3 regions of the Catenuloplanes atrovinosus genome follow, and region 2 is predicted to be linked to each of the others. Evidence: riboswitches for the same ligand, from Rfam matches in the RefSeq annotation. Region 2 holds a riboswitch; each other region holds the start of a gene.
The links. A riboswitch is a leader RNA that binds a small molecule or an ion and turns the genes downstream of it on or off. The one in region 2 is predicted to bind cobalamin.
Positions count from the first base shown of each region.

Region 1 (4,782 bases), 750 kb from region 2:
TGCCGCGCGCGCAGCATCGCCAGCACCAGGTTCACCCGGGCCTCGCCGCCCGGCGCCTCGCCCAGCACGTGCAGCCCGTCGCGGATCTGCACGTCCTTGACCTCGCACAGCCAGCCGTCCACGTGCAGCAGGAAGTCGTCGAACTCCGCGTCGTGCGGCCGGTCGGTCACGCCCAGATCGTGATCGAGCTTTGCGGCCTGCAGCAGCGTCCAGATCTGCGCGCGGATCGCCGGCAGCTTCGCCGGGTCCAGCGCCGCGATGGTCGCGTGCTCGTCCAGCAACTGCTCCAGCCGGGCCATGTCGCCGTACGACTCCGCGCGCGCCATCGGCGGCACCAGGTGATCGACGAGCGTGGCGTGCGCACGGCGCTTCGCCTGCGTACCCTCGCCGGGGTCGTTGACCAGGAACGGGTAGATCAGCGGCAGGTCGCCGAGCGCCGCGTCCGGCCCGCACGCGGCGGACAGGCCCACGGTCTTGCCGGGCAGCCACTCCAGGTTGCCGTGCTTGCCGAGGTGCACGACCGCGTGCGCGCCGAAGTTCGCCGCCAGCCAGCGGTAGGCGGCCAGGTAGTGGTGGCTGGCCGGCAGGTCCGGGTCGTGGTAGATCGCGACCGGGTTCTCGCCGAACCCGCGCGGCGGCTGCACCATCACGACCACGTTGTTGCCGCGCAGCGCCGCCAGCACGATCTCGCCGTCCGGGTCGCCGCTCCGGTCGACGTAGAGCTCGCCCGGCGCCGGCCCCCAGTGCCGCTCGGTCTCCTCGCGCAGCTCCGCCGGCAGCGTGGCGAACCAGGCGCGGTACTCCGCCGCGGGGATCCGGATCGGGTTGCCCTCCAACTGCTCCTCGGTCAGCCAGTTCGGGTCCTGGCCGCCGGCCGCGATCAGCGCGTGCATCAGCGCGTCGCCGTCCTGCGCCGCCACGCCGGGGAACTCGCCCACGTCGTACCCGCGCTCGCTCATCGCCCTGAGCAGGCGCACCGCGGAGGCCGGCGAGTCCAGGCCGACCGCGTTGCCGATCCGGGAGTGCTTGGTCGGGTACGCCGACAGCATCAGCACGATCCGGCGCTCCGCGGGCGGGACGTGCCGCAGCCGCGCGTGCCCGGCCGCGATGCCCGCCACCCGCCGCGCCCGCTCCGGGTCGGCCACGTAGACGGTCAGCCCGTCGGCGTCGGTCTCCTTGAACGAGAACGGCACCGTGATGATCCGGCCGTCGAACTCCGGCACCGCCACCTGCGTGGCAGCGTCCAGCGGTGACAGCCCGTCGTCGTTGCCGTCCCAGGTCGCCCGGTCGCTGGTCAGGCACAGCCCCTGCAGGATCGGCACGTCCAGCCGCGCCAGCTCGCCCACGTCCCACGCGTCGTCGTCGCCCCCGGCCTGCGCCGCCGCCGGCACGATCCCGCCCGCGCCGCCGGCCGCCAGCACGGTCACGATCAGCGCGTCGGCCTCGCGCAGCGCCTCCAGAAGATCGTCATCCGGGGTACGCAGCGAGGCGCAGAAGATCGGCAGCGGCCGCGCGCCGGCGTCCTCCACCGCGTCCGCGAGCGCGTGCACGAACCCGGTGTTCCCCGCCATGTGGTGCGCGCGGTAGTACAGGATCGCGATCGCCGGGCCGTGCGGGTTCCTCGGCTCCGGCCGTTCCAGCCGCCCCCACGCCGGTGCCGGCTCCGGCGCCGCGAACCCGTGCCCGGTGAGCAGGATCGTGTCGCTCAGGAAGTGGTGCAGCTCGGCCAGGTTCGCCGGCCCACCGTGCGCCAGGTACATGTGCGCCTCGGCCGCGAGGTTCGCCGCCACCGTGGACAGCCGCATCAGCTCCGCGTCCGGCGCCTGCTCCCCGCCGAGCACCACGACCGGCCGCTGCTGGGCCAGGAGCGCGTCGATGCCCTCCTCCCACGCCCGGTGGCCGCCCAGAATCCGGACCACCACCAGATCCGTACCCTCGGTAAGCCCGTCCAGATCCTCGACCGCGGTGCGGGCCGGGTTCGCCAGCCGGAAGTCCGCGCCACTGGCACGGGCACTCAGCAGATCGGTGTCGGACGTCGACAGCAGCAGGACGCGGGGCACCGCGGGCTCCTCCCCGGGGTCCTCGCCCCAGATCGTGACGGTTGACGCGGCGACCGGAGTCTCCTGGCTCCCGGATCGGCGCTCGCCCCGACCTTCCCGCCATCACGGCCGTGGTCGTCCTGGGGTCCGCTCCCCGGTGACAGTGGCGGGACCGCGCCGGACTCCCACCGGCTTCCTCCACCGTCGCCGCGCGCTCATTGTGCAGCCCTCCCACTCTCCCGATCCTCGCCCCCACCCGTCAAGCCACCCCCAGTGATCTTGCTCGCCCTCCCCACCCTCGCCTCTGGTCGCCTCATCTCTGATCGCCTCGCCTCTGGTCGCGTCGCCACGCCATGCGTCGCCAAGCCATGCGTCGCCACGCCACGCGTCGCCACGCCACGCCACGCCACGCGTCGCCACGCCACGCGTCGCCACGCCACGCGTCGCCTCCCGCCGCCCGACCTCGGGTGGCCTGGCCTCGTATTGCGTCGGGTCCGCCCGTTCCCGACTCGCCCGACTCCGCCTCGCATCTCTCCGCCTCGCTCAGGTCACATACGGCATTCCCGATATGCGGCCTTTGCCGATCGGGCGCGGTTGACCGATAGCTAACCGCCTCGTGGTCCACCTGCGAGTTGTATGCGGGCATTCATGTCGTGCGCGCGCTCATAAAAGATGAAATATCGGGCGCGGAGCGCCCGATCGAGACTGCTGAGCGTGTCCCGCCGAAGTGGCGGCTTCGCCCGCGTTGCGTCCTGCGCCCACGCTGGCGTGCCTCGCTCACGCTGGCGTGCCTCGCTCACGCTGGCGTGCCGCGCTCACGCTGGCGTGCCGCGCTCACGCTGGCGTGCCTCGCTCACGCTGGCGTGCCTCGCTCACGCTGGCGTGCCTCGCCCACGCTGACGTGCCGCGCCCACGCTGACGTGTGGCTCCGTTTGCCGGCGCCGTGCGCGTCGCGTCGGGCGCGCGTCCCTACGAATACGTCCCCCGTCCCCGCGCGGCGGGTGGGGGCGGTTGTGACGCACGTCGGGCTTGCGTGGCCGAACGTGAAGCGACCTCCGCGACAACCCGTAGTATCCGCCGCATGTCCCCGACTCCCGTCCCCGGCCGGCCGGCCGCGCCCGTGGTGGCGCGCACCGCGCCGTCCGGCGGCGTGGTGGTGCGCACCGGGCCGGATGCCTGCCCGACCGCGCTGCAGGTGCACGCCGCCGCGGACGGTGGTCTGGCCCGGGTGCGCATCCCCGGCGGGGTGGTCACCGCGGACCAGGCCCGCGTGCTCGCCCGCGCCGCCCGTGAGCTCGGCGACGGCCACCTCGACCAGACCTCGCGCGGCAATCTTCAGCTCCGCGCGCTCCCGCCCGGAGCCGAGACGGAACTCGGCGCCCGCCTGGCGGAGGCCGGCCTGCTGCCGTCCGCCACGCACGAGCGCGCCCGCAACATCGTCGCGTCGCCGCTGAGCGGCCTGGACGGCGCCGGCCTGGCCGACGTGCGCCCGCTGATCGGCGAGTTGGACGCCGCGCTGTGTGCCGCGCCCGCGCTCGCCGCGCTCTCCGGCCGCTTCCTCTTCGCGCTCGACGACGGCCGCGGCGACGTGGCCGCGCTGCACGCCGACATCTGCCTCGCGGCCGTCGCCGGCGGCGGGTTCGCGCTGCTCCTCGACGGCGTCGACCACGGCGTGCGCACTCCGGCGGGCGACGCGCCCGGGCTCGCGGTCGCGGCGGCCGAGGCCTTCCTCGCGGAGCGTGCCGCACAGGGCTCCGCCGGCTGGCGAATGTCCGAGATTGATCAGGGTGCGACGCGCGTCGCCGCCCGCCTCGGCGCCACCGCCGCGCCCGTGCGCGAGCGGCGCGACCCACCCGCCCCGCCGGCCGGCGTGATCGGGTCGGGCGCCGCGCTCGCCGTGATCGTCCCGCTCGGCCGGATCTCCGCCGGACAGCTCGACCTGCTCGCCGACCTCGCCGCCGAGGGCGCCGGCGAGCTGCGTTTCACGCCCTGGCGGGGCGTGGTCGTCCCCGGACCGGCGGACGCCGCCCGCCCGGCCGCCGCCGGGCTCGTCACCGGCACGGATTCCCCCTGGTACGGCGTGACCGCCTGCGCCGGCCGGCCCGGCTGCGCGAAGTCCCGCGCCGACGTCCGCGCGGACGCCACCGCCGTGGTCGCGCTCGACCCGCCGCGGGTCGCGCCGCGCGCGCTCCCGGTCCACTGGGCCGGCTGCGAGCGCGCCTGCGGCCACCCCGCGACGCCGCACGTGCTCGTGCTGGCCACGCCGGGCGGCTACCGCGTCGACGGGTCCGACGATCAGACCGCCGCCGACCTCGACCGGCTCGCCGCCGTGGTCGCCGGTGCCCGCACCAACCCGACGTACCCCGCACAGGAGACCGGCGCGTGACCGTTTACGACTATGTGCGCGACGGGGCGGAGATCTACCGCCGCTCGTTCGCCACGATCCGCGCGGAGGCGCGGCTCGACGGACTGCCGGACGACGTCGCGCGCGTCGCGGTCCGCATGATCCACTCCTGCGGGATGACCGACCTGGTGGACGACCTCGCCTACTCGCCCGGCGTGGTGGCCCGGGCCGGGGAGGCGCTGCGCGCCGGCGCCCCCATCCTCTGCGACGCGCACATGGTCGCGGCCGGGGTCACCCGCCGCCGGCTGCCCGCGGACAACGAGGTGATCTGCACGCTGCGCGACCCTCGCGTACCGGCGCTGGCCGATGAACTCGGCACCACCCGATCCGCGGCGGCGC
Region 1 covers NZ_JAVDYB010000001.1:1,494,269-1,499,050, forward strand. Annotated here, with positions in the region: gene cobN (cobaltochelatase subunit CobN) at 1-2,060, opposite strand, end outside; cobalamin riboswitch at 2,118-2,237, opposite strand; gene cobG (precorrin-3B synthase) at 3,121-4,425, shown strand; gene J2S41_RS06340 (precorrin-8X methylmutase) at 4,422-4,782, shown strand, end outside.
Region 1: another riboswitch for cobalamin. It lies ahead of cobN (cobaltochelatase subunit CobN); the one in region 2 lies ahead of J2S41_RS03375 (CbtB domain-containing protein).

Region 2 (4,782 bases):
TGCACGCCGTCGCCGGTGTCGGTCGCGGGCACGAAGCCGGTCCACTGGTCCACCACCGTGATCGGCGAGGCGGCCGTGCTCCTGGACGCGGCCCACGCCGGGATCGCCGCGTTGAACGCCACGGTCCGCGCCGCGCACTCGGCACAGCTCGGCGGGTCCACCGGGATGATCTGGGCGACCAGGATGCGCATGGCAGGGTTGCTGGCGCGCATGTGATCGACCAGCGTGCTGAACGCGGCCAGGATCGTGGCGGGCGGGATGTTGCTCCAGACGTCGTTCGTGCCGAGGTGCATCAGCACGACGTCCGGGTCGGTGGCGGACAGCCAGCCGGGGAGCAGCGACTGGTTCGCGATGTTCGTGGCGAGGAAGCCGCCGTGGCCCTCGTTCTCACCGTCGTAGGCGAAGCCGCAGCCCTGTGGCGGCAGCGTGCCCACGAAGTCGGTGTCGGTGTGGCCGGCGGTCTGGAGCTGCCGCCAGAGCAGCGCGCGCCAGCAGCCGGGCGAGCCGGTGATCGAGTCGCCGAGCGCCATGATCCGTACCGGATCGGCGGCGGTTCGGGGTTGTCGGTCCACCTCGGCCAGCGCGGGCTGGATGGTGATCAGCGCGAGTACGGCCGCGGTGATGGTGACGATGGTGGCGAGGATGCCGGGCAGGCGGGGGCGTCGTCGTGCGGGCATGACTCATCTCCGAACGGGTCGCTGCGGGTTCCGGAAGGCGCTGCCGCGGTCCGCCCGGGGGGTGGGCGGTCGGGGCGGCAGCCGGGCAGCGTGGCGAGACTCCCGACGGCTGGTGGGGGGAGGCTTTGCCCTGCCTCCCGCACGACGGGCCGGTACGGCTCCGGCGCCATCATATGTCAACGATCGTCTATGGGCGGGGGTCGGGCTGCGAGCCCTGGCGCAGCGCCACCCGCGCGCCGCCGTCGGTGTCCAGCCGGAAGAGCCAGGACCGGCCGGCGCGCTCGCCGGTGACGTACGCGGTGCGCGTGGTCTGGTAGCTCAACTCCCGGTCGCCGGGCAGGCCGAGCGTCCGCTTCGCCCCGGTGGCCGGGTCGTACTCGATCACGGACAGCTTCGCCGAGGTGGCGGCCGTCCAGGTGAGGCGCGCGCCGTCCGGCCGCCACGACGGCACGGTCGCGAACCCGCTCCCCTGCCCGCCGCCGCCGAACGTGGCGACCGCGCGCTCCTTCGCGCCGGCCACCGTGCCGATGGTCAGGCACGCGTCGAAGACGGACTCGCACAGTCCGCCGCGGAACGCGATCCGGGTGCCGTCCGGCGCCCAGGAGACCGTGTCGTCCACCGCGATCCGCTCCGCGATGGTGCCGCCACGGGCCGGTTCGGGCTTCTCCGTGGGCAGCGGCTGACCCTTGCACTCGGCCGGGAACAGCACCTCGGGACGACCCTTCCCGGTGGTGGCGATGCGGTAGACGACCGGCCCACCGGTGCAGCCGGGCGCCGCGAACGCCAGCCACTTCCCGTCCGGCGACCAGTCCGCGCCGCCGGACGGGTGCCCGTCGAGCGCGCGCTGGCCGCTGCCGTCCGCGTTCATGATCCAAAGGCGGTTCTTCAGCAGGTACGCGATGCGCGTGCCGTCCGGCGACCAGCGCGGCCGGGCCGCGCCGCCGCCCTTGGTGAGCTGCTTCTCGGCGCCGTCACGCAGCAGCAGGACGTTGCCGTCGCGCACGAAGGCCAGGTCCGGCGTCGTGGCGGCCCGCGCCCGCGCGGTGGTGGCGGTGAGCGTGGTGATCGCAACCGTGGCGGTCAGCGCGACGGCGGCGCCGCGCACGATGCGGGATCGGCTGAGGGTCTTGCGCATGACGGTCTCCCGGGCTCGCGGCTCCGCGCTCCTGCATATCTCCACGGGGAGACGATCGTCGCAACCGAACGGCACCTGAGCGCTTCCCGGTTGGCACCCTACGACCCCAGTCGGTCAATTCGGCGTAATCACCCCAAATCGGGCGGGTCGCGGGGCGGGAGTGGGCGGCTGGGCGGGATCGCGCCGCACGGGAGTGACGCTCGGCCCGCACGGAGAGCGCGCGGCCCGCGCCGTTCTGGCGCGGGCCGGGACGCCGGGCGTTACGAGGCGGCGGACCACATGGCGGCGAAGGCGGCGGCCTCGCCGGTGAGCCAGCGGTCGATGTCCGCCGGCCGGGTGGCCGGGTCCGCGCGGAAGACGGCGCCGCGGCGGACGTCGACCAGGACCGGTTCCGCGTGCGGGAGGATCTGGTCCATGTGCGCGGCCATCAGGTGCAGCGTGGCGACCACGGCCTCGTCGCCGGGGGGCGTCTCGTCGAAGTGCAGGCGCACCGCCTCGGCGCGACCTCCCTCGTACCGCAGGCCGAGGTGGGGGTTGATTTTGACGGGCAGGCCGCCGATCACCGCGAGCGCGTCGCGGGTCTGGGCGAGCCACACCTTGTCGAGGTCGCCGAGCGTCTCCAGGTAGCGCGCGGCACCGGCGGTGGACGCCTCGTAGAGCGGGCGCCAGCGCGGCTTGACCGCCTGCACCACCGCGGCCAGGTGGGTGCCCGGCGTGCGGAACTGGATGTCCGCCTTGAGCGCCTTGACGAGCTGCCCGTGCGGGTTGAATCCGGACTTGGTCTGCCGCGCCCGGCGCAGCCCGCTGACGAACGAGGCCTTCTTCGGCCCGGTGCGGCCGACGTAGCGGGTGAACGAGAGCATCGTCGCGTACGGCGTGAGATCGGTCTCCAGAGTGGGCACGGTTGAAGATCCTCCCTGGTGGGGTGGCGTCTTTCGTACACACATACTAATCGACGGGTACGACATTTCCCACCCACGGTGACGGCATGGCCACAGCCCGCCCGCACCAAGATTGATCATGGCCCCTTGTCCGGGGATTTCGGGCGGCGGTACGCTGCGCTGGCCATGGTGCTCGGGAAGCCGGTGTGATTCCGGCGCGGTCCTCGCCACTGTGACCGGGGAGTGCCCGTTCCACCCTCGCCACCGGATCCGCGCGGATCTGGGAAGGCCGGGGCGGGCGTGATGATCCGGGAGCCAGGAGACCGGCCATGGCGTCGCATCACATCGCCACGAGGCATGGACGAGAGGATCAACCATCATGCCGCCGACCGTTTCCACCGGTGCCGACGTCGTCGCTCCGATCCGGGTCCCGCTGATCGCCTGGCTGCTGGCCGTCGTCGCGCTGGGCGTCGTCTACCTGCTGCTCCAGGAGAACGGGCTGGTCACCACCGGCCAGATCGCGGCGTACCTGCACGAGTTCACCCACGACGGCCGGCACGCGCTCGGCGTTCCGTGCCACTGACCGCGGCACGGGACATGACCACGCCCACGCTGGGCGGCATCCTCCGGCGCGGCGCCCTCGCGGGCGTCGCGGCCGGCGTGGTGGCGTCGGTCGTCGCGTTCGCCGTCGTCGAGCCGGTGATCGCGCGGGCCCTCGCGGTGGAGGAGGCCAGGTCCGCGGGCACGCCCGCGGAGGAGCCGCTGGTCGGCCGCGCCATGCAGGTGGCCGGCGGCATGGTCGCGGCCGTCGCGGTCGCGGTCTGCCTGGCGCTGGTGCTGGCCGTGGTGTTCGCGACGGTGCGGCACCGGCTCCCGGCCCGCACCGACTTCGGCCGGGCGGTGCTGCTGGCCTTCCTCGGGTTCGTGTCGTTCTCACTGGTCCCGGCGCTGAAGTACCCGGCGAACCCGCCGGCCGTCGGCGATCCGGACACGGTGGGCGCGCGCACCGCGCAGTACCTGTCACTCATCGCTGCCGGCGTGGCGATCGCCTGGCTGGCCGTGCTGGTCCGGCAGGTGCTGGTGGAGCGCGGGTGGTCCGCGCCGCTCGCGGTCACCGGCGGCGTGCTGGCCGGCGTCGCCGGCTACCTCGCGCTCATGCTGATCTGGCCGGGCGGCACCGTGGAGATCCCGGCGGACGTGCCGGCGCGGCTGATCTGGGATTTCCGGGTCGCGTCGCTGGCCGAGCTGACCGCCATGTGGGCGACCATGGGCGCCGTGCTGGGGCTGCTGCTCACTCCGCGTACGGGCGGGCCGGCCGCCCGGGCCGACGGGAGCACGTCCGCCACTGGTCTGTGATTTGCCGGTTTTGAGGTGGCTCGCCGCTTTAACCTGAGGGGGCAGGAGCAGGCCCGACGAAGGGACACGACCGGTGGCGACGACGACGGCGCCCGACGCCACCGGTACGGACGCGGACTGGGTCCACCTCGCCCGCCGCTCGCTGTCCCAGGAGGCCGCGGACCGGATCGCGGAGCTGGCTGCACGGGCCGCCGGCGCGCCGACCGGCCTGGTGCAACTGCTGGAGGGCCGCCGCATTCTGATGAGCGGCGGCTTCGGCATGCCGGCCGCCTGGGCGAGCCTGGACGCGGTGCCCGCCGCCTCCACGCTCGCCCGCATCATCTTCGACTCCGGCTGCCCGCTCGTGGTCAACGACGTGCACGACGACGCGCGGGTACCGCCGGACGCCCCGGTGCGCCAGGCGGACGCGCGCGCCTACCTCGGCTACCCGGTGCGGTCCCGGACCGGCGCGATCGCCGGCGTCTGCGCGGTGGTCGACTACCGGCCGCGCGAGTGGACCGCGGCGGAGCAGTCCGTGGTCGGGCACGCGGCCGAGGTGTGCGGCACGTTCGTGGCCGAGCGGGAGGCGCTGCGCATCGCGGACCGGCACCGGCGCTTCCTGGACGCGGTGCTGGACAACCTGCACGACGGCGTGGTCGCCTGCGACGCCGACGGCCGCCGGGTGCTGATCAACGCGCCGATGCTGCGGTTCACCGGCCGGACGCCGGAACCGTTCGCGCCCGGCACCCATCCC
Region 2 covers NZ_JAVDYB010000001.1:745,564-750,345, reverse strand. Annotated here, with positions in the region: gene J2S41_RS03390 (cellulose binding domain-containing protein) at 1-677, opposite strand, end outside; gene J2S41_RS03385 (TolB family protein) at 865-1,812, opposite strand; gene J2S41_RS03380 (hypothetical protein) at 2,073-2,759, opposite strand; cobalamin riboswitch at 2,864-3,039, shown strand; gene J2S41_RS03375 (CbtB domain-containing protein) at 3,073-3,276, shown strand; gene J2S41_RS03370 (CbtA family protein) at 3,291-4,049, shown strand; gene J2S41_RS03365 (ATP-binding protein) at 4,123-4,782, shown strand, end outside.

Region 3 (4,782 bases), 2.2 Mb from region 2:
CCAGCGCGGTCCAGCCGAGCAGCAGGCCGGTGCTCGCCGGCGTGACCGCCGCACCGCCCGGCCCGCCCTGCACCCGAGCGTGCGCGACCGCGGCGAAGGCCGTGGCCAGCGGCAGCAGGTACGGCGTGTAGCGGAACCGGTCCGTCTGGGCAGCGAGCGACCAGGCGGTGTTGACCAGGTATGCGCCGGTCAGCGCCCACCCGGTGCGCCGGCTGACCGGATCGCCGCGGCCGGACGGCCGGCACTGGGCGACGGTCGACGCGATGCAGCAGGCGAAGATCGGGGCCCAGACCGTGAAGGCGTAGTCCGGTGGGGTGATCACCGTGTCGTACCGCCGCGTCTGTTCGCCCCTGCCGACGAGCGCGCCGAGGTTGGGCGTCGCCACGAACGCGGTGCAGGCGGTGGCGAGCGCGAGGGAGCGGATCCGGTCGCCCATGAGAACCTCACATACGAAGTAGCTTAATTTCTGAGTCATCGTATGCTCGTTCGCGTGTCTCAGCATCCGCACGCCACCGGCGATCTCGCCTGGACCGTGCACCACCTCGCCGTCGCCGCCGCCGAGCTGGACGCGGCGATCGCCCGCCGGATGGGGCTCACCGCCGGCGACTACCTGGCGCTCAAGCACCTCGCCGTCTCCCCCGCGCCGGTCGGGCCGGTCGAGCTGGGGCGCATGCTCGGCATGACCTCGGGCGCCGCGACCGGCCTGGTCGACCGGCTGGTGCGGGCCGGGTACGCGCGCCGCGAGCCGCACCTGACCGACCGCCGCCGGCAGACCGTCACCACCACGCCGCTGGCCCGCGAGCGGCTGCTCGACGAGTTGCGGCCGCTGGCGGACGACATCGCCAGCGCCACGGCCCGGCTCACGGACGGGCAGCGGCGTACCGTGGCCGAAACGCTCGACCGCCTCGCCACGCTGCACCGCAAGCACGCGCGGTGACCGGCCCGGATGGGCCGAGACGCCCCGCGCCGACGCAGTTGCCGGCCGGCCGCCGCGCTCCCGTCGATGATGCCCGTCCGCCCCGGCACGACGGGCGGGTGCCCTATCCGCCCCAGCGGTCCTCGTGGCGGGCCAGGTGCAGCGGGCGGCGGTGGCGCCAGCCGTGGCGTTCCAGGTCCGGGGTGTCCTGGAGGTGGGTGACCGGCCCCACGCAGAGCCAGGCGACCGGGCGGATCCCGGCCGGGATGCCGAGCAGGTCGCGGACGAAGTCCTCGCGGTAGAACGACACCCAGCCGACGCCGAGCCGCTCGGCCGTGGCCGCCAGCCAGAGGTTCTGGATGGCGAGGCAGGCGGAGTACAGCCCGGCGTCCGCGATCGCGTGCCGGCCCAGCACCGCCGGCCCGCCCCGCTCCGGGTCGTAGGTGACCACGATGGACAGGGTGGACTCCAGCACGCCGTCGATCCTGATGCGGGCGAACCGGTCGGCCGCGTCGCCGTCCAATGTGGCCGCGAAAACGTCCCGCTCCCGGCGCACGTGCTCGTGGAAGGCCTCGCGCGGCTCGCGGCCGCGGACCAGGATGAAGTCCCACGGCTGGGACAGGCCGACGCTCGGTGCCGCGTGCGCCGCGCCGAGGATGCGGTCCACGGTGGCGTCCGGGACGGGCGCGCCGGTGAACTCGCCGCGCACGTCACGGCGGCGGTGGATGACGTCGTACAGGTCGTGGATCACGGCAGGCTCCCGCTGCGCTCTCGCCCCGGGCATGCCGGGGTCACCAGGCGCGAGGCCGGTCTTCGGACTCCCGGATCGTCACCCCACCGCCCGCCTTCCCGGCCTGACGGCCAGTGGCTGCGCGTGCGCGCGTGGGCGGCGGCTCCCCGGTCACCGCGGCGGGCCCGTGCCGGATTCACACCGGCTTCCCAGATTCTCCCCGCCGTCGCCGCCGGGGCACCTCGCAACAGTTCGTGCCACCCGCACCATACCGCGTCCCGGCTTCCGGGCCGATCAGGCCGGCGCGTGCCTGGCGACGTGGACGGCGAACGGGTCGAGGCCGACCCCGGCACGCCGCTCGTCCAGCCGGTCCGGGTCCTCGCACGGCCACGGGACCGGGGCGCCGTCGACGACCCCGGCGATCTGAGTGCCGTAGATCTGCGGGCGGCCCTCGTTGACCAGCAGGCGGTCGGTCAGCATGGCCAGCTGCGCGGCGTCGCCCTTCCCCGCGTGCACCGCCTCCGTCATCAGGGCCAGCGCGCGGCGTTGCAGGTGCAGGTGCCGGTCCGCGTGCTGCGCCACCAGCCACGCCCGCCGGGCCGCCTCCGCGCCGACGAGGTCCGCGGTCGGCCACCCGTGCTCGTCGATGATCTCCGCGAGCCGGTCACCGTTGCGGACGGTGACCCGCCGGTACGCCAGCCGGGCGGCGTAATCCGCACCCAGCGCCCCGGCCTGCAGCCGCCGGTCCTCGTCCGTCATGTCGATCAGTTCCTGCGCGAGTGCCTCGTCAACCATGCCGTGGACGCTAGACGAGCGCGAATCCATGCCCGTCGACCCGGAGTGACACATCGGTGCATGTGGATGGGAAATACTTGTAGGGGCAGGAAATCACCGGACGGCCCGGCCGGGATGCGGCTCCGGCCGCCACGGCACGGCGAACATGCCACGAACACATCCGGACCACGGCCCTTCTCGCGGATACGCGATGCGCGGATGCGCGGGTCACAGGCGCGCGGGAAGCGGGTCGACCGCGGCGGCCGGGGCGCGCCGGCGCTCGGTGACGCTCGACGGGCCGCGACCGCCGATGCCGCTCGGCTCGTCGTCGCACGCGGACCCGCCGGCCGTGGTGGACCGGCATCTTCGTGGCCCTTGGTGGCTTTCTCGCATGCGTTGGATACCTTGTGACGTGTCGATTCCGGACAGTGAACAACGCTTAGTTCATATTGCGCGAACTGCGGGTTAACGAACGGGGTACACCAGTGGCTTTAACGGTGGTGGCGGAATGGCTCGCCGACAATATGGAAGGGCCGTTCGGCCTGGCCCTGGCCCTGTTGATCATCGGCGGCGGCACGTTTCTGAATTACCTCCGGACCCGGCGGGAAAAGATGCTGTCGTTTCGGGTGCGGTTCAATTCCCGGCTCGGATTCGATCCGCCGGACGCCGGTAACGTCGTGCGGCTGATCGGGCCGGACCGCACCGAGATCCCGGACCCGGGCATGGTGGTCGCGCGCATCAAGAACGTGGGCCGCACGTCCATCACCGAGCACGACTACGTGCACCAGCTCGGGCTGACGTTCCCGGGCAACACGCGCCGGCTGGTCACCGTGGACGTCACCGAGGCCCGGCCGCCGGACCTGCAGGATCTGCTCACCGGCCGCGGCTTCGAGGTCCGGGACAACAAGATCATCCTGCCGAAGGTGCACCTCAACCCGGGCAGCGAGTTCAAGCTGGTGGCGCTGCTGGAGCACACCAGCGGCGAGGGCAAGCCGGAGGTGCAGACCAACGGCATCCTGCGCAACGGCCGGATCTTCCTGGACAGCGACGGCCGGCGGCTGCGGCGCAGCACCATCATCGGCGGCGCGCTGACCACGCTGCTGGCCGGCGCGCTGGTCGCGGTGCTGCTGATCAACAGCCAGGGGCCGGACATCCCACCCGGGCCGACGTGCGCGACCGGCACGCTCACCGTCACCGGTTCCAGCGTGTTCACCGGCGTGGCGGAGCAGTTGGCGCAGCGGTACATGGCGAACTGCCCGGGCTCCACGATCACGGTGGACGGCTCCACCAGCGTCGAGGGCCTGGCCGGGCTGAAGAACGCGCCACCGGAGGAGCGGTTGAAGCTGCTCACGCTGGCGGAGGGGCGGTTCGACGGCAGCCCCGAGTTCCAGAACCTGGAGATCGCGGCCACGCTGGCGATCGTGTCGTACACGTTCGTCCTGCACCCGGGCGTGCCGGTGAGGGAGCTCTCGCGTACCGAGCTCAAGAAGATCTTCCTGGGCCAGACCACCAACTGGAACCAGGTCCAGGTGGAGGACGGCGTAACCCTGCCGGACCTGCCGATCCGCGTCGTCGGCCGGCGGAACACCTCGGGCAGCCGCCTCGTCATCGAGAAGCAGCTGCTCGACGGCGAGCCGGCGCCGCAGATCACGTCCGACACCTGCGAGGCCCGCCGGGCCGGGCTCGGTGCGACCGGCCCGATCCTCTGCGAGCAGGACGGCACCAGCGACGTCGTCACCGCGGTCAACCGCTACCCGGGCGCGATCGGCTACGTCGACCTGCCCAGCGCGGTCACGGCCGGGACGTCCGTGGCCCAGATCAAGGTGGGCGGGCACGGCGCTACGCTCGAGGACATCGAGAGCGGCTACCAGTTCTGGACGGTGGAGTACCTGTACAGCTACGGCCCGACGACCGAGACCGATCCGCTGACCCGCTCGTTCGCCACGTTCATGACCAGCCCGGAGGCGATGGGCGCGATCGGCGGCCTGCGGCACATCCCGTGCGTGCAGGCCAACCTCCAGCCGGAGCAGCTGTGCGACCAGGGGACGTGACCGATCCGCTGGCGGTCGCCGGCGAACTCGTGGCGCTGCGCTTCCCGGACGCCACATGGGCGCTGCTCGCGGGCAGCGTCCTCGGCCCGCACCGCACCGCCGGGTCCGATCTGGACATCGTGGTGATGCGGGAGCACGGGCCGGGCTTCCGGGAGAGCCTGCGCTTCCGCGGCTGGCCGGTGGAGCTGTTCGTGCACACGCCGGAACGGCTGGACCGCTTCCTGGCGAACGACCTGGCGATCCGCAAACCGAGCACGCACCGGATGCTGGCGTGGGGCGTACCGCTGGTGGGCGACCCCGGCGAGTGGGCG
Region 3 covers NZ_JAVDYB010000001.1:2,987,712-2,992,493, reverse strand. Annotated here, with positions in the region: gene J2S41_RS13385 (TspO-related membrane protein) at 1-436, opposite strand, end outside; gene J2S41_RS13380 (MarR family winged helix-turn-helix transcriptional regulator) at 491-937, shown strand; gene bluB (5,6-dimethylbenzimidazole synthase) at 1,041-1,667, opposite strand; cobalamin riboswitch at 1,704-1,906, opposite strand; gene J2S41_RS13370 (DUF6624 domain-containing protein) at 1,941-2,441, opposite strand; gene J2S41_RS13365 (PstS family phosphate ABC transporter substrate-binding protein) at 3,047-4,471, shown strand; gene J2S41_RS13360 (nucleotidyltransferase domain-containing protein) at 4,468-4,782, shown strand, end outside.
Region 3: another riboswitch for cobalamin. It lies ahead of bluB (5,6-dimethylbenzimidazole synthase); the one in region 2 lies ahead of J2S41_RS03375 (CbtB domain-containing protein).